Regions from separate parts of the Priestia sp. JSM ZJ58 genome, predicted to be linked through region 4. Evidence: riboswitches for the same ligand, from Rfam matches in the RefSeq annotation. Region 4 holds a riboswitch; each other region holds the start of a gene.
The links. A riboswitch is a leader RNA that binds a small molecule or an ion and turns the genes downstream of it on or off. The one in region 4 is predicted to bind cobalamin.
Positions count from the first base shown of each region.

Region 1 (5,602 bases), on a different contig from region 4:
CAATTTCAAAAAGAGAGCGTCTCTCTAATTGACATAGTGAGAGTTCCTCTTCGCTGCATGCGTATGTGTAGATATACTGAGGCAGCTGCGTATGGTTATTCAATATCGTATCATCCTTTATCGTATCTAATTATCCTTCTTCTCAAACAATAGCGAGAAAAGAAGAGAAAAGCAACGAATTTAAATATATTTGGCTGTGAATACTAAATTGAAGCGCTACATAGTCCACTTATTTGACAAAACATGCTAAAATAACTGATGATAACCTGCATGTGCTGCTGTTTATACAAAAGAACTGGATCAAGGTTTCTCAAAAATCATTTATACACTGCTGACATTTTGATGAATAGGAGAGGCTACGTGATGTCTAAAAGTGATCATGAAAAGCAACAGATGAGTCGGGCTGATATGAAAAAACAAGCTAAAACATCCTCGCAAAACCTTGTGATGAACGTACTCATTGCCATTGTATCTGCATGTATTTTAGCTCTTATTATAAATATTTTTGTACTAATGAAATGAGCCGTTATGCTGCTCATTTCTTTTTATTAGGTTCAGCTTTTATTGAAGAGTTTGAGGTCTCTTTCACTAGAGAGCACATTGTGAATAGCGTATCTTTTTTTTACAAATGATAGTTGTGATATGATAAAGCAATAATACATTAGACAAAAAGCTGGAGGTTACTTAGTATGCCATTACTTAGATTTGATGTAATAGAAGGAAGAGACGAAAAAGAGTTAAAAACATTACTAGACGCTACTCATCGAGCGATGCTAGAAGCCTTTGGCGTCCCAGAACGCGATCGTTATCAAATTGTACATCAGCATCCTGCTCATGAAATGATTATTGAAGATACAGGTCTTGGCTTTGAGAGAAGCAAGGATTTGGTTATTATAAGTGTGACGAGCAAACAGCGAACAGAAGAGCAAAAACAAGCTCTTTACAAATTAATTGTAAAAGAGCTGGGAGAAAGCTGCGGAATTCAGCCAAGCGACATTATGATTTCAATTGTTGAAAACGGTAATGCTGACTGGAGCTTTGGTATGGGAGAAGCTCAATTCTTAACTGGGAAATTATAAAATGGTTTATTATCTAGAGAAGCCCTTATTTCTAAGGGCTTTTTCTCATTTTGTCTATAAAAATATTATTCTCTTAGTCACATCTTACTCAAAATTAAATACAGACATCTGTCAAATGAATGATACAATAAGCTTATATACCGTTTTGAGTGGGAAAACCAAAAAAGAGTTCGGCGTACTAACTTCGGAACAACAATAATTTTACATAAAGATGTAAAGATTTAAAGGTTAAAAGAGAAATGTATAAAATCTGTAAAACAAAAGAACAGTTACGCGTTAAACATAGGAGTAAAAGGTTCTTCACGTGTTTTTTCGGATAATAAGAGAAAGTAATTTTGATCATTGAGGAGGAACTTAGAATGTTTGGATTTGATGGAGATGTATCGCCATTAGTGCGAATTAAAGTAATTGGAGTCGGCGGTGGAGGAAATAACACCGTTAACCGTATGATTGAACATGGTGTACAAGGGGTAGAATTTATCGCCGTTAATACGGATGCTCAGGCGCTTAATTTATCTAAAGCAGATGTGAAAATGCAGATTGGTGCGGCATTAACGCGAGGATTAGGTGCAGGAGCTAATCCAGAAGTAGGAAGAGAAGCTGCAGAAGAAAGCAGAGAGCAAATTCAAGAAGTACTGCAAGGCGCAGATATGGTATTCGTAACAGCTGGCATGGGGGGAGGCACTGGTACTGGAGCAGCTCCGGTTATTGCCCAAATTGCCCGTGAACTAAATGCTTTAACAATTGGAGTAGTTACTCGTCCTTTCAAGTTTGAAGGAAATAAACGTACCAAGCAAGCAGTAGGCGGTATTACTGCGATGAATGAATCGGTAGATACCCTTATTGTCATTCCAAACGACCGTTTGCTTGAAATCGTTGATAAAAAGACACCTATGCTTGAAGCATTCCGTGAAGCAGATAATGTTCTTCGCCAAGGTATTCAAGGTATTTCAGATTTAATCGCTGTTCCAGGGCTGATTAACCTTGACTTTGCTGATGTAAAAACAATTATGTCTAATCAAGGATTTGCGCTTATGGGTATCGGACGAGCTTCGGGATCAGATCGAGCAATTGAAGCAGCGAAAAAAGCGATTTCTAGTCCGCTGCTAGATGCATCGATTGATGGAGCAAGAGGCGTGCTGCTGAACATTACGAGCGGCAGCAGCCTGAGTCTTTACGAAGTACAGGAAGCAGCAGATATTGTCACGTCCGCTTCTGATCAGGACTTAAATATGATTTTTGGATCTGTGATTAATGAAGATTTAAAGGACGAAATGATGGTAACCGTTATTGCCACTGGATTTGATGATAAAGATATTTCACCATCAGCTTCCACTTCTAGAGTTTCAAGAGCACGCTACTAAATTAAATAACCAGCTTTTATGGTGGCAATTGTTTTTCAATTGCCTTAAAAGGGAATCCGGTGAAAATCCGGAGCGGTCCCGCCACTGTAACAAGGAGCCTTATGTCAAAAAGCCACTGTCTATTTAGAGACGGGAAGGCGGTATAAGGCAGTGACTTGAAGCCAGGAGACCTGCCATAAATCGCAGCACACAATAACCTACGAGGATAGGGAGGTGTTTTGGCAGAATCAAAAATACGATAAACAAGGGATACGTTTATCTGAATTTGTTGTGAAGGCAAGCACTTCTTTTTAGAAGTGCTTTTTTTGTGTATTAAAATAGAAGGTGGAAAAATGAATGATAAATAATAAAAAACTTGTATCTATGATATTTCTCATGTTACTTTGCCTCACTGCTTGCGCTCCTAATGAAGAGAGCGTAAGTATAAAAGAAAGAAAGAAAACGGATAAAAGTGTGACGTTTTTATTTAATTTTACATCTGCAACGCTTGATCCTCATACGGACGATAATTATACAGCAGTTCGTGGGGGAGTAGGGGAGACGCTTGTTAAAATCAACGACGATTTAAAAATAAAGCCTTGGCTTGCTGAAAAGTGGGAAACGAAAGATAACGGCCTTACATGGACATTTATGATAAGAAAGAACATCACGTTTCAAAACGGAAAAGCGCTGGATGCAAATGCCGTTAAGTCTTCTCTTCAAAGAACGATAGACCAAAGTTATGCGATGAAAAACGCTTTAAATATTAAAGAAATGAAAGCGAACAGTCATGCGCTGACAATTACATTAAAAGAACCAATGCCTAAATTTCCTTCTGAATTAGTGCATCCAAATACAGCTATTATAGATGTTAATGCTTCTAATATAGCTAAGAAGCCCATTGGTACGGGTCCATTTCGCGTCTTGTCTTTTGATCAAGGAAATCAAGTAAAATTAGAAAGATATGAAAATTATTGGGGTGGAAAAGTGAAATTGAAAAGTGCGATCTTTGGATTTAACGAAGATGCTAATGCGCGAGTTGCTGCTCTTCAATCTGGAACAGCCGATATTATTTATCGCCCGCCTTTAGAAAGCTTGGGCACTTTACAAACAGATCCGTCTTTTAAAGTAAGTGGAGTACCTAGTGTGCGCACCCATTTATTGCTTTACAATCAAACTAATGACGCATTAAAAGACGAAAATGTAAGAAAAGCTATCGATACCTTATTGAACCGAAAAGAAATTGTTAGCAGCATCATGAACAATCAAGCGGCAGCGGCTCGAGGTCCATTTTTACCCCAATTTCCTTTTGCTGATAGTACTGCTAATGAGCAAAGAGGTATGACATCTGCTAAAAAATATTTAGAGAAAGCAGGCTATCAAATCAAAAATGACAAAGCAATCAAAAATGGAAAGCCACTATCGCTCTCTCTTGTCACATATAGTTCTTTGCCAGAACTGCCTTTAATTGCTCAGCTTATACAGTCTAATGCCAAAGAGTTAGGAATTACTATTAAGATTCACCTAGTTGAAGATAGCGATGAATATGTAATGGCAAAAGATGATTGGGATTTAGCATTGTACAGCCTTATCACAGCACCTAGAGGAGATGCCAGCTATTATTTAAGTACGAACTATTTGCCCGGCGGTGGTTTAAATGCCAGCCGGATTAATGATGATACGCTAACAAAAATGATAGAACAGTTAAATTCAACAGTAGATGACGCAAAACGAGATCAGTTAGCCAAACAAGCAACCGCTTTGATTAATAGAAAAATGCTGACGTCATCGATTGTACATCCAAACATTGTTGTTGCTTATAATCAAAAAGTGAAAAACTGGACAACAAATCCAAGCGAGTATTATATGCTGACTCAGCATTTAGACGTAACGCCGTAGTTAACATTGCAGCATAAGCAGAGAAAAGAAAAAGTATACAATGATCGCTAAAAGGATGTGACAGTAAACGTGCATGAAGTACAAATGTATCAAATTAAAGAAGTAAAAGAAAAGGATGCTGAAGTGATTCAGTTTGTCATGAATATGCGGAATGAGCTATTTCCTATGCTGGAAAAAAATCGGCTTCCTGTGGATTTGCTTCATTTTAATGAACATTACGTTCAAGCGAAAGACGCTGCTTTTTTTGCAGCTGTTACGGAAAATCAACAAGTAATTGGAACCATTGGTTTATACGCTTACGATGGACGGTTTCATGCATTAAAAGAGCGATATGAACATAGAACTGCAGCTGAGATTGTAAAATGCTATGTCGATCCAGCGTACCGGCGTCTAGGCATTGGACAGCAGCTGTTAAAAGCAGTTGAACAATTTGCCCAAAGTCATTTTTATGACACGCTGTATCTGCATACTCATCCTTTTTTACCTGGCGCTATTCCTTTTTGGGCTTCACAAGGCTTTATCAAAAGGCTAGCTGAACAGGATGAACCATGGAATACGCTGCACATGGACAGAAAAATACAACGAGTCGTAACGTAACGAGATCATACAGTAATTACCATGGAATCTGTATATGGGCTCATGCTATAATGAACGTAACTTACATTTATAGCCTGTAGGGCAAGTCCTTACAGAAAAGAACCACGTTTCGAATTGGCTGAAACGTGGTTCTTTTCTGTAAAAAACAAGTAACAAAATATTTTTAAAAATATATATGAAATCGCTTTCAAAATAATGAAATATATTATATAATTACTAGTGTTGTGTTGTACTTTGTTAGTGTTAAATCAATATCCTACATGTGTGAGCCGATTGCCTTATGGTAGTCGGCTTCCTTTTTTTATAGTAGGAGTCTAAAGGGAAACAGCGTTCGTTAAAATGGCTGTAATTGTCATGATAATAGTTGTCCCAAAGGCCCACTTGAAAAGAAAGAAAAGTAGCAATCATGCCAAACCCTAACAAAGAAAGCATTATCCATCACCTCTTAAAAAAGTTAGAAAATTCTATTAATTTATGTTATAGCATTAGATTTAATGTTAAAGTTTGGTATTTTTAAGTAAGGTAACTTCAAACTAAAACTAAAAACTAAAAAAGCCGCCTTGTAGGCGACTGGTTTAAGCTAGGTCAGCTGTTATGGACTGCTTTTGAAGGTGATCAGACAGCAGGCTGTAGGCGATAATCTTCTTTTTGTATTGTTTCACGACGTCGACATGATCATGATAG
Region 1 covers NZ_JBISEM010000005.1:100,499-106,100, reverse strand. The annotation lists gene ACH6EI_RS25400 (TRM11 family SAM-dependent methyltransferase) at 1-103, opposite strand, end outside; gene ACH6EI_RS25395 (hypothetical protein) at 364-522, shown strand; gene ACH6EI_RS25390 (tautomerase family protein) at 690-1,079, shown strand; gene ftsZ (cell division protein FtsZ) at 1,439-2,443, shown strand; cobalamin riboswitch at 2,446-2,636, shown strand; gene nikA (nickel ABC transporter substrate-binding protein) at 2,780-4,321, shown strand; gene ACH6EI_RS25375 (GNAT family N-acetyltransferase) at 4,391-4,918, shown strand; gene ACH6EI_RS25370 (YfmQ family protein) at 5,494-5,602, opposite strand, start outside.
Region 1: linked by a shared signal. The riboswitch ahead of nikA (nickel ABC transporter substrate-binding protein) and the one ahead of ACH6EI_RS14775 (ABC transporter substrate-binding protein) in region 4 are both predicted to bind cobalamin.

Region 2 (5,602 bases), 2.8 Mb from region 4:
ACGGAATGAAAATCATTTTAGAAGAACGATTTGAAGCAAGAGCGGTGAATGAAGCCATTGAAAACAAAGGAGTAACAATTATTTCGGTTGTCACTTCCATGCTATCGAATATGCTGGATGAATTAGCTGAACGTAAATACCCAAATACATTTCGCTGTATGCTTTTAGGAGGAGGACCCGCACCGCTTACTATTTTAGAGGCTTGTGTGAATAAAGAAATTCCTGTTTATCAAACGTATGGAATGACAGAAACATCTTCACAGTTCGTTACGCTTTCACCTGAAGATAGTTTGCGAAAACTGGGATCAGCAGGTAAACCATTATTTCCGTGTGCAATGAAAATTGTAGATGAGAATGGAAATGAAACACGTGAAGCAGGAGAAATCATTGTTAAAGGTCCAAATGTTACAAAAGGATATTTAAATAAACCTGAAGCTACTAAAAAAGCCCTTCAACAAGGCTGGTTCTATACAGGAGATATCGGGAAAGTGGATGAAGAAGGTTTTCTATATGTATTAGACAGACGTTCGGACCTTATTATTTCAGGTGGAGAAAATGTATATCCAGCTGAAATTGAAAATGTTTTGTTGAAGCATCCCGCTGTTAAAGAGGCCGGTGTAACGGGAGTAGCCGATGGAAAATGGGGACAAGTTCCTGCAGCATGCATTGTTATAAACGAAGACGTTTCAGATGAAGAGTTATCTTTACACATTCAACAATTTTTAGCAAAGTACAAACTTCCAAAGTATTTCGTTCGAGTAGAGGAGCTGCCGCGAACGGCCTCTAATAAAATCATACGCCGGAAGCTATCATCGTTCATACAGAAAGGGATTTAATCGATGATTATCAAAAAAGTACATCTTTATAAAATTGACATGAAGCTTCTTTCTCCTTTTTCAACAAGCTATGGTACGGTCCAGGATCGAGAATTGATTTTGCTTGAAGTAGAAGATGAAAAAGGATTTACAGGATGGGGAGAAGTCGTTGCTTTTTCATCTCCTTGGTATACGGAAGAAACGATTCAGACATGTTTTCATATGTTAGACGATTTTTTAATTCCTTCGCTTCTTCACCAGCAGCTTCAAAAACCAGAGGATGTTCAAAAGTTATTCAAACCTCTAAAGCGGAACAACATGGCTAAAGCAGCTTTGGACTGTGCTGTATGGGATTTGTATGCAAAGCGCCAAAATAAGCCCTTAGCTGAAGTAATTGGCGGAATAAGGCCTGCTGTAGAAGCTGGAGTGGTAGTTGGCTTAAATGATATTTCCATCATGAAAGAACAAATAAAGACTTATATGAAAGATGGTTATAAGCGCTTTAAAGTGAAAATTAAGCCAGGCGCTGACTATGAGCTACTGAAACAAATTCGAGATGAATTTCCAAGCATTCCTCTTATGGCTGATGCCAATTCAGCCTATACGTTAAGCGATAGTGATTCATTGAAAAAACTAGATGAATTGAATTTAATGATGATCGAACAGCCGTTAAGTTCGGATGATATCCTTGATCATCGATTATTACAAAAGCAAATGAAGACGCCGATTTGCTTAGATGAAAGTATTGTGAGCTATGAAGATGCACGTCATGCAATCGAACAAAAAAGCTGCAAGATTATCAATGTGAAAATCGGTCGAGTTGGCGGAATGTCTGTAGCAAAAAAAATTCATGATTTATGCGCCCTACACGGTGTAAGGCTTTGGGTTGGCGGAATGTTAGAAGCCGGGATTTCACGAGCTCATAACATCGCCCTTGCCACACTGCCTTCTTTCACGATACCAGGTGACATTTCTGCGTCGTCTCGCTATTGGGAAAAAGATATTATTAAGCCCGAAGTAGAGGTAGAAGCCGGAGTAATAAAGGTGAAGGAAAAACCGGGGATAGGATACGATATTGATAAAAAGTTTATCAAAACAATCACAGCATTTGAAAAAGAATACAAATAATTAAAAACCGTTTTTTATGAAAAACGGTTTTTTTATTGATGTTGGCAATGTTTAGTAGAAAAATAGGACAAATTTTTTAAAAAGAGCACATTGTTCCATCAAGCGTGTCAAAACATGTTATGATGGAGTAGTTTGATGAAAAAAGTCGAAGGATTTTATCGTAAAAAACAAAATTATTTTTGAAAATAGGTTGATAGTTTTCTAAGTTGTCCTATATAATGTGTTTATAACATAACACAATATGTTGTTTGTTAAACAATAATAAAATACTATATTTTGTGTTTTCCAGTGAAAAAGGTGTCTGATAAAAAGACTTAAAAGGGAATTTGGTGAAAATCCAAAGCTGTCCCCGCAACTGTGAATGCTGATGAAATAAGGAGATCCACTGTGAGTAAACATCATGGGAAGGCCTTAAAGTAAAAAGAAGCATAAGTCAGGAGACCTGCCTTTTTTATGTCGTTTTATCTTCTTCGGGAGGTGAGAGGGTAGAGCGAGGATTGAGAAAAGACTTAGTGTCTTCTTCTATCTTCGTTCTATTCGCTCACCGAGGTACGGTGAGCGATTTTTTATTTTGAAGTGAAGAGAGGAGCCATATTTATGGTGAATACATTAAAGCCTACAATTCTACATGAATTAACTGCATATATTGAACGTTTAAAAAAAGAATTTACGCAACTTGATTTTTCTTTGTATGAGGAAAAGGTTATTCAAACTGTTACAGTAAAGGAAAATATGACGGACGAAAAGGTTGCAAACGTACTAATTTTGGCAGCCCTAGAGCGTATTTCAATGGAAGAACCAGATTGGACGTACGTGGCGGCAGACGTCTACTTAAACGAACTATATCGAAAAGCAGCGGACAACCGAGGTTATGATAAAAAAGAGAAGTACGGTTCGTTTTATCAGCTTATTCAAGAACTAACAAAAATCGGCATTTATAATAAACAGCTATTAAAAACATATACAGAAGAAGAAATTAATGAAATTGCTTCAGTCATTATTCCTGAACGCGATCGTTTATTTACATACATTGGATTGCTGACATTAGCAGATCGCTATTTAGCGACATCACATGATAAGCGTGTATACGAATTACCGCAAGAACGTTTTCTTATCATTGCTATGACGCTGATGTCTCAAGAAAAGAAAGAAAATCGAACAGCATTAGTAAAAGAAGCGTACTGGGCGCTTTCTAGTCTATATATGACGGTTGCCACACCAACACTCTCAAACGCAGGAAAGAGCTACGGACAGCTATCTAGCTGCTTTATTGATACGATTGATGACAGCTTACGCGGTATTTATGATAGCAATACAGATTTGGCCACGCTTAGTAAAAATGGAGGCGGAATTGGTGTCTACCTCGGTCATATTAGAAGTCGAGGAAGTGATATAAAAGGTTTTAAAGGCGTATCATCAGGAACAATTCCATGGATGAAACAGCTAAATAATACGGCTGTAAGTGTCGATCAGCTAGGTCAACGACAAGGAGCTATTGCTGTATATTTAGATGTTTGGCATAAAGACATTTTTTCATTCTTAGACGCGCGTTTGAACAATGGTGATGAACGCCAGCGCACGCATGATTTATTCACTGGCGTATGTTTGCCAGATTTGTTTATGGAAAAAGTAGAAGCACGTGAAGACTGGCACTTATTCGATCCTCACGAAGTTCGTACGCTGATGGGCTACTCGTTAGAAGATTTTTATGATGAAGAAGAAGGCAGCGGTTCGTTCCGCACTCGTTACGCTGAGTGTGTAAACAATGAACAGCTTTCAAGAGAAACAGTGCCTGCTATTGAGATCTTCAAGCGCATTATGCTTTCGCAGCTTGAAACCGGAACTCCTTATATGTTCTATCGTGATACGGTTAACCGAGCTAATCAAAACCGACACGCGGGCATGATTTACTGCAGTAACTTATGTACAGAAATCACGCAAAACCAAAGTACAACGGTCGTAACAGAGGAAATTACGGAAGACGGAAAAATTATTATTACAAAGAATCCGGGCGATTTTGTTGTATGTAATCTTTCTTCTATTAACTTAGCGAGAGCCGTAACTGAAGATGTACTTGAACGTTTAATTCCAATTCAAGTACGCATGCTTGATAATGTTATTGAGTTAAATGATTTGCCGGTACTTCAAGCAAAGCTAACGAATCAAAAGTACCGCGCAGTAGGGCTTGGCACATTTGGCTGGAACCATTTGCTTGCCTTAAAGAAAATAGCATGGGAGACAGATGAAGCGGTAGCATATTGCGATGAATTGTATGAACAAATTTCTTACTTAACCGTGCAGGCAAGCATGAACTTAGCTAAAGAAAAAGGCGCATATCCATTATTTAAAGGCTCAGATTTTGAGTCAGGCGCTTATTTTGAAACACGTGAATACACGAGCGAAGCGTGGAGTGAACTGCGTAGCGAAGTTCAAAGCAATGGGATAAGAAATGGATATTTAATGGCTGTAGCACCTAATTCATCAACATCTATTATCGCGGGTTCTACGGCAAGTATTGATCCGATTTTCCGTAAGTTTTATTCAGAGGAAAAGAAAAACTATAAAATCCCAGTGACGGCACCAGATTTATCGCCAGCAACAAACTGGTATTATAAGTCCGTTTATTTAATTGATCAGCACTGGAGCATTAAGCAAAACGCCAAGCGCCAGCGTCATATTGATCAATCTATTTCATTCAATTTATATGTACAAAATGATATCCGAGCAAAAGAGCTGCTGGATCTTCATATGACGGCATGGAAAGAAAAATTAAAAACGACCTATTACGTACGTTCAACATCAAGTGAAGTCATTGAAGAATGTGAAAGCTGTCATAGTTAAAAGGAGTGAATAATTGATGACAAGCATGTTAAAACGAGAATTAATGAACGAAACAGCTCCGAACCGTTCGACAGGAATCATCAACGGCAAGAGCTCCAATATTCTAAACTGGGATGACGTCCGATTTTCATGGGCGTTCCCTAAATACAAGCGTATGCTAGCTAATTTCTGGACGCCGTTTGAAATTAATATGGGTCAAGATATTAAACAGTTCCCTCAGTTAACCGCTGACGAACAAGAGAGCTTTCTAAAAATTATTGGCCTGCTGGCGCTACTGGACAGTATTCAATCAGATTATGCTAGCAAAGTAGCTGACTATGTAACCGATTCTTCGATTAACGCTCTAATGATTATTTTAGCGCAGCAAGAAGTGGTTCATAATCATTCGTATTCATATGTTTTATCAAGTCTTGTACCAAAAGGAAAACAAGATGAAGTATTTGAATACTGGCGTACAGACGAAAAGCTTCGCGCACGAAATGACTTTATTACAAACGGATATAAAGCATTTAGCGAAGAAGCAACGGTTGAAAACTTTTTGAAGTCTATGGTATATGATGTTATTTTAGAAGGACTTTTCTTCTATAGCGGATTTGCGTTCTTCTATAATCTTGCGAGAAATCAAAAGATGGTGGCGACATCTACGATGATTAATTATATCAATCGTGATGAACAGCTTCACGTTGGGTTATTTGAAAAGATTTTCAAGGAAGTACTAAATGAAAATCCAGCTTATCGTACGGAGGAGCTAGAAACGTTTGTAGTTGAAACGTTCCAAGAGGCAGCTCGTCTTGAAATTGAATGGGCGGAATCTGTTA
Region 2 covers NZ_JBISEM010000001.1:16,126-21,727, forward strand. The annotation lists gene ACH6EI_RS00075 (o-succinylbenzoate--CoA ligase) at 1-836, shown strand, start outside; gene menC (o-succinylbenzoate synthase) at 840-1,943, shown strand; cobalamin riboswitch at 2,222-2,407, shown strand; gene ACH6EI_RS00085 (ribonucleoside-diphosphate reductase subunit alpha) at 2,541-4,784, shown strand; gene ACH6EI_RS00090 (ribonucleotide-diphosphate reductase subunit beta) at 4,801-5,602, shown strand, end outside.
Region 2: linked by a shared signal. The riboswitch ahead of ACH6EI_RS00085 (ribonucleoside-diphosphate reductase subunit alpha) and the one ahead of ACH6EI_RS14775 (ABC transporter substrate-binding protein) in region 4 are both predicted to bind cobalamin.

Region 3 (5,602 bases), 1.0 Mb from region 4:
ATGGGAGCTATTTTTGGTTCCGCCTGGTTATTTGCGGTTAGTAACGTGGCGTCAAAGGCTGGTCCAGCCGGAAGTTTTTCGTGGCTGATTGGCGGAGTCATTATTTTACTTATCGGCTTAGTGTATGCTGAACTTGGAGCAGCGCTGCCGCGTACCGGTGGAATTATCCGTTATCCGGTTTATTCACATGGTCATTTAGTAGGTTACTTAATTTCATTCATTACCATTATTGCTTATACAAGTTTAATTGCCATTGAGGTAACAGCTGTACGTCAGTATGTTGCTGTATGGATTCCTGGTCTAACTAAACATGGTTCTGAATCGCCTACAACGATTGGATGGCTATTCCAGTTCGCGTTATTAACACTATTTTTCATTATTAACTACGTAAGTGTAAAAGCATTTGCTAAGTCAAATGTCATTATATCTGTGTTTAAATATGCGGTTCCTCTTACAATTATCGTCGTGTTAGCTTATCACTTCAAATCAGCTAACTTTACAACTGGCGATTTTGCTCCGTTTGGTTTTAATGGTATTCAAGCAGCCATTTCAACAGGTGGCGTTATGTTTGCTTACTTAGGACTTCACCCTATTGTTTCGGTAGCCAGTGAAGTTAAAAATCCGCAGCGTAATATTCCAATCGCGCTAATTATCTGTATTGTACTTTCAGCGATTATTTACACAGCACTGCAAGTATTGTTCATCGGTAACATCCCGGCTGATATGCTATCAGGAGGATGGGGAACAATTCAAGAGCAATTCTCTTTACCATTTAAAGATATTGCACTTATTTTAGGCCTTGGCTGGTTAGTAACGCTTGTTATTTTTGATGCTATTTTATCACCAGGCGGTAACGGAAACATCTTTATGAATACAACTTCTCGTCTAGTTTATGCTTGGTCTCGTAATGGAACACTATTTAAACGTTTCTCAAAAGTAGATAAGAAAACAGGAATTCCACGTGCGTCACTATGGCTATCATTTGGAATGTCCGTATTCTGGACACTGCCATTTCCTTCTTGGGAAGCGCTAGTAAACGTATGTTCAGTAGCACTTATTCTGTCTTATGCTATCGCACCAATTTCAGCTGCAGCATTCAGAGTAAATGCAAAAGATCTTAAAAAACCTTTCAAATTAAAAGGCATGAGCATTATTGCTCCTGTTTCATTTATCTTCTGTTCATACATCGTATACTGGTCAGGATGGACAACAATTTCTTGGCTGCTAGGATCACAGCTTCTAATGGTTGTTATCTACGTAGCGTTTAAGAAATACGTACCAACTGACGTTGTGAAATTTGCACAGCAGCTTAAATCTGCTTGGTGGCTAGTTGCTTATTATATTATTATGCTTGTTATCTCTTATCTAGGTTCATTTGGTGGAGGACAAGGTGTGTTAAGCAACCCACTTGACTTAATTTTAATTGCTCTTGTTTCACTCGGTATTTTCTACTGGGCGAAATACACAGGTTTACCAAAAGCAGTTATCGATACAGATGATTAATAAAAAACACGGCATGAATTCATGCCGTGTTTTTCGTTTGTATAGGCGTGTACTCTATTTATTTATCAAACAGCCATGTTTTTAATATAGCAGCATACTCACGAAAGTAGGCTTGAAGTTTAATTGAATTTGGTGTCTTTGCGCCTAAAGGATAAACATCAAAACCTTGGCGCTTTGCAATAATAGAAGCGCGAAACAGATGAAAATCACTGCTAACAAGCACGATTCGTTTATCTTGAATATCAACTTTCTTTTTGGTGAAAGTAAAATTCTCAAAAGTAGAAGTTGACTGACCCTCTTTTATAATTCGATTCTTTTTAATTCCTGCTTTTCGTAGAAAACGGTAGGCTGCCTCTGCTTCAGAAATTTCTTCATCAGATCCTTTTCCACCCGTTACGATAACTTTTGTTTGTTTATGAGTCTTTAAATAAGATAAAGCTGTTTTTGCTCGCTCTTTTAAACTAGGAGACATTTGATCACCATCTACTTTAGAACCTAAAACGAGGACATAATCTGCGTTTTGTGGAACAGACTTGTGAGCAGTTTGATACATACAAAAAGATATAATTACTATATAAAGAACAAGCGAACCAATAAAGGTATAAATCATTTTTTTCTTCAACTGTGAGCACCTTCCTAGCTATTTCATAAGATGTTTGGAAAATAATTGTTATTATAGCATACGAGACCCAAATAAGTATAAACACAGTAATATATAATAATAGAAGAAAATCGTTATTGTGAATGGCTATAAAATTCGTTACAATAAAGAATAAATGATTTTAAAAGTGCCTCTAAGGAGGATAATAGGGAAATCGGTGAGAATCCGGTGCAGCCCCCGCTACTGTAAATGTGGATGAACCTGCAAAGACCCACTAGTCAAACTAGGAAGGGTGCAGAAGTAAAATGAAGCATAAGCCAGGAGACCTGCTTTTAAAAACCCCTTATTTTTCGGTGGGAGAAATAAGTCAAGACAATGTGTTAATGAGCGCATGACCAAACCTTGACTTTTACAGTTAAGGTTTTTTTATGTGGTAGGGAGTGGATAAAGTGAAAAAAGGAAAACCTCTTATGATTCAAGGAACGCATTCAGACGCTGGAAAAAGCATGATTGCTACAGCATTTTGCCGTATTTTTAAAGAAGACGGCTATCAAACTGCACCGTTTAAATCGCAAAACATGGCGCTCAATTCATACATTACAATGGATGGAAAAGAAATTGGCAGAGCGCAGGGAATTCAAGCAGAAGCTGCTGGAGTAGAAGCAACAACTAATATGAACCCTATTTTAATTAAACCAACTCGTGATCATGAATCTCAAATTGTCGTTCATGGAAAGCCGCTTCGTAATATGTTTGCTTTTCAGTATCGGCAAGAATTTTTTAATGAAGGTTTGAACGTTATCACTGAGTCTTATAAAGAGCTTGCCAGTCATTATGATCGAATTGTGATTGAAGGTGCTGGAAGTCCTGCTGAAGTCAATTTGAACGATCGGGAACTGGTAAATATGCGCGTAGCAAAGATAGCCCAAGCGCCTGTTGTGTTAGTAGGAGATATTGATAAAGGAGGGGTTTTTGCGAGTCTGGTGGGTACTCTTCAATTGCTTCCAGATGAACATAAACCTAGAGTAATTGGAGTGTTAATCAATAAATTCCGAGGAGACTTAGAGCTTTTAAAACCGGGGTTGAAGTGGTTTGAAGAATACACGGGAGTTCCGGTACTAGGAGTGATTCCTTATATGCACGACGTGGAAATTGACGCTGAAGATTCGCTATCACTCAGAAATTACTCAACGCTTGTGAATCCGTTAAAAGAAATCGATATTGCGGTTATCTCGTATCCTCGCATCTCAAATTTTACGGACATTGATCCTCTAAGCTTAGAAGAAGACTGTCATGTGAGACTTGTAACCAAGCCATCACAACTAGGTACGCCTGATTTAATTGTTTTACCAGGAAGCAAAAATACGATTGAAGATGCGCAGTTTTTACAAGAAAGCGGCCTGGATCTAGCCATTAATCAAGTCTTGAACGCAACGAACGCTCACGTTATTGGCATCTGCGGGGGATATCAAATGTTAGGCGAGACAATTACGGACCCCGATGCAGTAGAGTCCCGGATTGAATCTATTAAAGGGCTGTGTTTGCTTCCAGTGGAAACCGTTATGACAACCAGCAAAAAAACAGAAAGAGTTTCTGGATATGTTCAGTTAGAGAGTGAGAAGGTTTCAATTGAAGGCTATGAAATTCATATGGGAAAGACGATTTCTAAAAGCATGACGGAAGCCTTTGCGGTGGTAGATGATCAAAAAGAAGGAACGGTTAAAGACAACATCATTGGCACGTATGTTCATGATGTGTTTCATAACGATGCTTTGCGCAGAGCTTTGCTTAATCAAATTCGTAAACATAAAAAATTGCCGCCTATTACGGATACATTCAACAGTCGCCTGCAAAAAGAGGAGTCTTTTTCAAAAGCAGCAGCATATGTGAGAGAAGCTGTAGATATGGAAAAGCTGTATCATTTAATAGACAACTATAAAAGCCCGGAGCAAGCACAAAAAGTGTAGCTTGTAGAGGTTTTCGCTTGTTTTTTCACCGAGAACTTTAGTACGCTATTCTACGTTGCCTAGTTCAACAGTCTAGCACTCGTAACAAATAAAAGATGATTGTTTCCAATACTATGTAGGATGGAAACATGGTTTATGGACAGGAAAATGAATGGTTAATGTAATGTAAAACATCACGCCTCGTTTCCTAGAGGAGCTGAAAGTATTGATTTTTAAACGTATTTTTTTAAACAAAGCATCTATTTTATACATAGTCAGTTTATTTATTGTATGTACTTCGGTGATTATGGGAGTATTTATTGGTACAGTTTCGTTAACCGTAGGAGATACAATCAAAATTATTATTGGCCACCTTACCGGACTATCCTTATATCATGGTCCGGAAAACATGGATTTAATCATTTGGCAAATTCGTTTTCCAAGAGTACTGGTGGCATTTTTAGTAGGAGCTTCGCTTTCAATAGCAGGGGCTGCCTTTCAAGGGCTATTAAGAAACTCTCTTGCGGATCCTTACACGATCGGAGTTTCCTCAGGTGCAACCCTTGGCTCTGTCATGGCAATTTATTTTCACTGGAGTATTTTTGGTTTGTCTATCTTCACGCTGCCTGTAGTCGGCATCGTATCTGGTTTTATTACTCTTCTTTTAGTTTTTGGTATTACGAAACTCGCAAGCGGCAATTTGGCCAATGAAACCATCATCTTAGCGGGGATTATTTTATCATCCTTTATGAGCGCGCTTATTTCATTAATTGTAGCTCTTTCTCCTGAAGAAGATGTAAGGCAGGTTTTATATTGGCTAATGGGAAGCGTATCAATGAGAGGATGGTCGCATATTCAAATTTTAGGGCCGTTCTTTTTAGTCGGTACGATTATGCTGCTGTTACATGTGAAAGAGCTGAACGGCTTAGCATTTGGCGATCAATCCGCTCAATTTATGGGGATAGACGTAAAGAAGAAAAAAAGAATGATTTTAATAGGTGCATCCGTATTAACCGGGGCTGCGGTATCAGTATCTGGGGCAATTGGATTTGTTGGCTTAGTTATTCCCCACGTAGTGCGTCTCGTAGCGGGAGCTAATCATAAGCATGTACTGCCGCTTTCTATTTTAATCGGAGGAAGTTATTTGGTTTTAGCCGATTTATTAGCAAGAACGATATTAGAACCTCGTGAACTGCCGATTGGAGTCGTAACCGCCTTAATTGGTTCGCCAATTTTTACGCTGCTGCTTGTAAAAGAACGTATGCGGAAAAGAGGAATATCATGATTGAACTATATAATGTGACGGGAGGATACGATAAACAGAAACCGACCGTTCGTGACATCACGTTCACCGTAGACAAAGGTTCTTTTGTTGCTTTACTAGGACCAAATGGAAGCGGAAAAACAACGCTTATTCGCTTAATTATGAATGTATTAACCACTCAATCAGGAGAAGTGAAGGTAGAAGGGAAGTCAGTGAAGGCTTATTCACCAAAACAACTGGCGCAAAAAGTTGCAGTCATGACGCAAGAAAATCAAATTGGATTAGAAT
Region 3 covers NZ_JBISEM010000001.1:1,786,252-1,791,853, forward strand. The annotation lists gene ACH6EI_RS09575 (APC family permease) at 1-1,503, shown strand, start outside; gene ACH6EI_RS09580 (YdcF family protein) at 1,562-2,125, opposite strand; cobalamin riboswitch at 2,273-2,452, shown strand; gene ACH6EI_RS09585 (cobyric acid synthase) at 2,545-4,071, shown strand; gene ACH6EI_RS09590 (FecCD family ABC transporter permease) at 4,277-5,335, shown strand; gene ACH6EI_RS09595 (ABC transporter ATP-binding protein) at 5,332-5,602, shown strand, end outside.
Region 3: linked by a shared signal. The riboswitch ahead of ACH6EI_RS09585 (cobyric acid synthase) and the one ahead of ACH6EI_RS14775 (ABC transporter substrate-binding protein) in region 4 are both predicted to bind cobalamin.

Region 4 (5,602 bases):
TTGAAGGTCAGCCGTTAGAAGTTATTTTTGAAAACATTTTAAATGGCTTTAAGCAGCACTGTTCATAAAATGTCCTGCTTTTGTCACATCTAGTATATAGATTTTTAAAGAAAAATCGCATATACTTTATAAGAAAAAGGATGTCTATCGGCATCCTTTTTCTTTATGTAAATAGCCAAACAGTGTAGGGGGAGTTATGAAAGTGATTGTTACGACTGCTGGTCGAACAAATGAACAGATGATTGTAAAAGCCAAACAAGTAGCCGCTGATTTAAGTATACCTTTTGTAACAAGAGAGAAGAAATCTGTTGCAGATCTTCAAAATCTTGAAGCGGCAGACGTGCTGGTTGTCGGTAAAAATAGAGTAGAATTGCACGTCCAAAGTGAAGAAGAACCTATTTTTTTTCATCCAAATTCCGCTATGTTTAGAGTGAAGAGATGGCTGCGGGGAGAACGTGATCCGTTTATTGAAGCTGCTGGTTTAGAAAAAGGAATGAGCGTGCTTGACTGTACACTTGGTCTTGCATCGGATAGTATGATGGCGAGCGTGGCGGTAGGGAAAAGTGGGAAAGTTGTCGGACTAGAAGGCAACCGCTATGTAGCTTATTTAGTCAAACAAGGACTTTTAAATTGGGAAAGTGACGTACAAGAGTTGAATGATGCAATGAAGCGTATAAACGTGGTTCATCAAAATTTTGAATCGTTTTTGGCGTGTTGTGAAGATAATTCTTTTGATGTTGTCTACTTTGATCCTATGTTTCAAGAACAAATTGAGGAATCGAATGGAATTAACGGTATTAAAGCAATAGCACTGTATACCACGCTGACGCCAATGGCTATACAAGAAGCAAAAAGAGTAGCCAAACAAAAGGTCGTGCTAAAAGATCATTGGAAAAGCAGTCGTTTTAAAGAGCATGGATTTACTGTGCAAAAACGAAAAACATCAAAATTTCATTACGGGACAATTGATATACAAAAATAACCAAAAAAGTAAAATTAATTACGCTCATTGAAAAGACTTCCAAAACCTTTTAGGAATTAAAAAGTTTTGGAAGTTTTTTTTATGAATTTCATCTAAAGTTCATAAAAGTATGATATATTTTTGAACATAAAAATACTTTTGTGTTTAAGCATCCAGCAAAAAAGGAATATCTTGTATAGGTTTCCGCTCGGTGTGACAACCTCAAACAGAAGAAGGAAGGTGGTAACTGAAAAGTCGTCAAATGCCCGTAGACAGCATAAATGAATAAGCAAATATAGGTAAAAAATTAATAAGTATGTTACAATACCTAGTGAGTTATGATAATGAATTTTACAATATGAAAAGACCATATGGGAAAAGATGAGAAAGGAAAGATACGAATGCCTAGATGGATAAAAAGAATGCTAATTGTATTTATTACAGTATTTACATTTGGGCTTGTCACTCCACCAGAATATTTATACGTTGATGATGCAAAAGCGGACAAGCAACATAAAGCAGGGTATGTAAGAGAAACAACTCCTGTCACAGCTGTTATAGAAGATATTCATTTGCCATATGAAGAACCAAAATATGAAGACGTTTCATCATTTGTTACGTATGCAATGGAATCAGCTGAAAAACAGTCAGTGGAAAAATTCGGAACAAAAATTGGACCTGTCATTGAAGATGAATTTCGTCTAGCAGTGTTACCTAAAATTGAAGAAGTGCTGACCGACATTGGCACTGAACGTGAACAGTCGATTCAGAATCTCGAGATAAGCGAGCACCCTGCTGCTGGCTACGGTGAAAAGATTTTCCATGTATATGACCGGGAAACCGGTCAGGACTTAATACGGTTTCATGTACGGCGTGAAAATCCTCCAAAAGATGGATACTGGTTTAATTTTCACTATCATGCGGCCGCAGATAATTTTCAAAAGCATTATGATTTAGGGAAAATTTATTGGAACCGAAACATGCCGCCTAAGTGGTTCAGCTGATAATAGACACAACATTCTACAATTTCGAAATGTTAGCTTTTTTAAGCTAGCATTTTTTTACGTCTAAAACCGTTATGGTCTAAATAAGCTGAAACATTAGCACAACGATAAAAAAATCGTTTATAATGAAGTCAGACTTCTTACTATAGAATTGTAGGAAGCAACGAATAGACGCTGGAGGTAACACAATGAAACAATTTACGGAAGAAAAACAATTTCGCGAACAAATTAAGAATGAAACACTAAGCGTTGGGATTTTTACGACAACGTGGTGTCCTGATTGCAAACGTTTGGATATGTTTATTGATGAAATCGTTGACGAAAATACAGATAAAGCATGGTTTAAAATTGACAAGGATGAGTTTGAAGAACTTTCTGCTGAAAACAATGTAATGGGTATTCCTTCTCTTCTTGTATATAAAAACGGTGAAAAAATTGCGCACCTGCACAGTGCAAATGCTAAAACGCCTGAAGCGGTCCGTGAATTTTTAGCAACTCTTTAATTCCCTAAGCTGCGAGAGCATTCTCGCAGCTTTTTTTGTGAGAATGGCTATTTCCATTTTTCGATGAGTGGGGTATACTAGGACAAGTGAATAATCGTAAAGCAATAAGGTCTCAATTTAAAGATTGAGTGAAAAGGGAAGTCTGGTGAAAAACCAGCGCGGTCCCGCCACTGTAAGCGCTTTGTGCGTAAGTCAGGAGACCTGCCTTATTGTTAGCTGTGAAACCTTCGAGGAAGGGTGAAGCAGGGTAATGAACATACATATCAAGTATAGTGAACGGATTCTTTTCCTGCTTATCTTGACGTTACCTGCTTTGCTTTCAATTGAAAGTAAAGCTTTTTTATTTTGAAGCTGCTGCCGAGCAGTATACATAGTCAAAGCGGAAAAAACGGGATAGCGCTGCTTTTTGCATGATCATTTGCTTTTTCTTTAACGTGGAGGTTTCGTATTCACAATGAACAATATATAGGGGGAGTATTTAGATGAAAAAATGGCTTTCGTATTCCATTATTGCGCTGTTAGTCATCGTACTTGCTGCATGCGGTGCAGGCAGCCAAAGCAACAGTGATAAAAAAACGAAGCAAGATACAGAACAAACGTCACAAGCTGCGTTTCCAGTGAAGGTAAAAGACGCGCGTGATAAAGAAATTACGTTGAAAAAACAGCCTAAGAAAATTGTTTCATTAATGCCAAGTAATACGGAGATTGTATATGCCCTTGGCCTTGAAAAAGAATTAGTCGGTGTCACAAGCAACGATGATTATCCTAAAAGCGTAAAGAAAAAAGCGCAGGTGGGAGATATGAACGTTAATGCAGAAAAAGTTATTGCTTTAAATCCTGATTTAGTGCTGGCACACGCTTCAAGTATGGGCGTTTCAGATGAAGTATTTAAACAAATTGAAAGTGCGGGTATTCCGGTATTTGTTGTAAAAGATTCAACAACGTTTGATACGGTTTATGATTCTATTACGCAAATTGGTAAATTAACGGGTAAAACAAAAGAAGCTAATCAAACAATTAAAGACATGAAAGAAAAAGTAGCTTCAATTGAGAAAAAAGCAAAAACGATTTCAAAAGAAGATCGTAAAAAAGTATGGATAGAGGTATCGGGAGCTCCTGAGATTTATACAACAGGAAAAGGTACGTTCATGAACGAAATGCTTACTATGATCGGTGCTGATAACGTAGCGGCTAGTGAAAAGGGTTGGGTTAAGTTTTCTGAAGAGCAAGTTGTTAAGTTAAACCCTGACGTTATTATCGCAACGTATGATGCAGACAAAAATGAGATTATGAAGCGTCCCGCTTGGAGCAGCATGACTGCTGTAAAAGAGGGGAATATTGAAAAGGTTGATCAAAACAAAATCAACCGCTTAGGACCTCGTATTGTAGATGGCTTAGAGGACTTAGCAAAAGCAGTATACCCTGAGGTGTACAATAAATAAAAAGAGGGACCATATTCCAGTTCGAATCGAAAAGGGGATTGGTCCCTTTTCACATCTTAAAATTGAAGAACGGCCTGAGCTTTTAATCATGAAAACCGAGACTTCTTATAAAACATACAGCTCAGGCGTTTTAGGAACAGGCATCACGGAAACGGACACCTTTTACAATCGATTTGTTCATAAAGACTATTATTCAGATACTCCTTCTTTAGAGTATGAGCAATATTTGATGAAAGAAAATGTGCGCCATGAGCAAATCGTAGGGTTGATGACAGCGGTTTGGTTAAAAGAAAGAGCGATTTACTGTTATGAAGGCTACGGAGTAAGAGTAGCTTCCGTGATAACGGCTGGAGTAGGAAACGCAGTGGATATTACAGCTGACGAAGCTGTCCCTTTCTATTCCTCTCCCGGTACAATTAATATGTTTTTTTTCGTGGAAGGCAGGCTTACGGATGCGGCGTTTTTACAGCTTTTTATTGCCGCTACAGAAGCCAAAACAAAAACGCTGTCACAGCTGGGTGTCATAGATCCAGCTACAAAGACGATTGCTACGGGAACATCTACGGACAGTATCTCAGTTGCAGCGTCTCAGCAAGGACCATTATATGAATATGCAGGCTCTATGACCGCTTTAGGTCAAGCGGTAGCCAAGCTGGTAAAAATAAGCTTAGAGCAGGCACTTAAGGAAAAGAGGTGAAGAAATGAGTATTGCACAAGCGATGATTGCACACCTGACAGCCATGACGATTGCTCTACTCATTGACCGAATCATAGGTGACCCAGAAAATTGGCCGCATCCCGTTCGCTGGTTTGGCAAGTGGATTTATTGGATGGATTCCAGATTAAATAAAGGCGCAGGAAAACGATTCAAAGGATTGCTTCTTGTGATAAGTATGGTGGTGCTCGCAGGAGTTATTCCTTTTTTATTCCTTCATGCTTTGTACGGAGTTCATTTTATACTAGGTGTTTTAGTAGAGGGCGTAATGATTGCGACTACTATATCCACTCGTTCCTTAAGCGAAGCTGCTTATAAGGTGCAAAAGCCGCTTCAGCTAGGAGATATGGAGAAAGCTAGATATGAAGTAAGCATGATTGTGGGACGAGATACGGACCGTTTATCAGAAGGAGAAATTGCCAGAGCGACGGTAGAGACCGTGGCTGAAAATACAAGTGATGGTATTACAGCTCCGCTTTTTTATGCATTTATAGGAGGGGGAGCCCTAGCCTTTTTTTACCGAGCTATTAACACATGCGATTCAATGGTTGGGTATAAAAATGACCGCTACTTTCTGTTCGGCTATTTTAGTGCAAAAACCGATGACGTATTAAACTATATTCCAAGTCGGTTAACTGCAGTGGTGATGACCGCTGTTAATGTAGCAAAAAGCCAATATTCTCTTTGGCATGTAACGAGTTTGATTAAGCGCGATGCTAAGAAGCATCCAAGTCCAAATAGCGGATACGGGGAAAGTGCAGTGGCTGCCCTTTTAGGTATTCAACTCGGCGGGCTTAATACATATAAAGGCATAGAATCTAATCGTGCAAAAATGGGCGAACCACTCATTCCCCTGCAACCCGGTCATATTGAACAAGCTGTTTTCATTATGAAAAGGACGGTCTATGCTACGTGGTTATTCTATCTTTTGTTAGGAGGAGTTATTAGTGCTATTACCTACACATGGAGCTAACCCC
Region 4 covers NZ_JBISEM010000001.1:2,798,338-2,803,939, reverse strand. The annotation lists gene ACH6EI_RS14795 (BrxA/BrxB family bacilliredoxin) at 1-68, shown strand, start outside; gene ACH6EI_RS14790 (class I SAM-dependent methyltransferase) at 203-982, shown strand; gene ACH6EI_RS14785 (YpjP family protein) at 1,363-1,965, shown strand; gene ACH6EI_RS14780 (thioredoxin family protein) at 2,154-2,468, shown strand; cobalamin riboswitch at 2,559-2,691, shown strand; gene ACH6EI_RS14775 (ABC transporter substrate-binding protein) at 2,951-3,910, shown strand; gene ACH6EI_RS14770 (adenosylcobinamide amidohydrolase) at 3,999-4,607, shown strand; gene cbiB (adenosylcobinamide-phosphate synthase CbiB) at 4,612-5,598, shown strand; gene cobD (threonine-phosphate decarboxylase CobD) at 5,573-5,602, shown strand, end outside.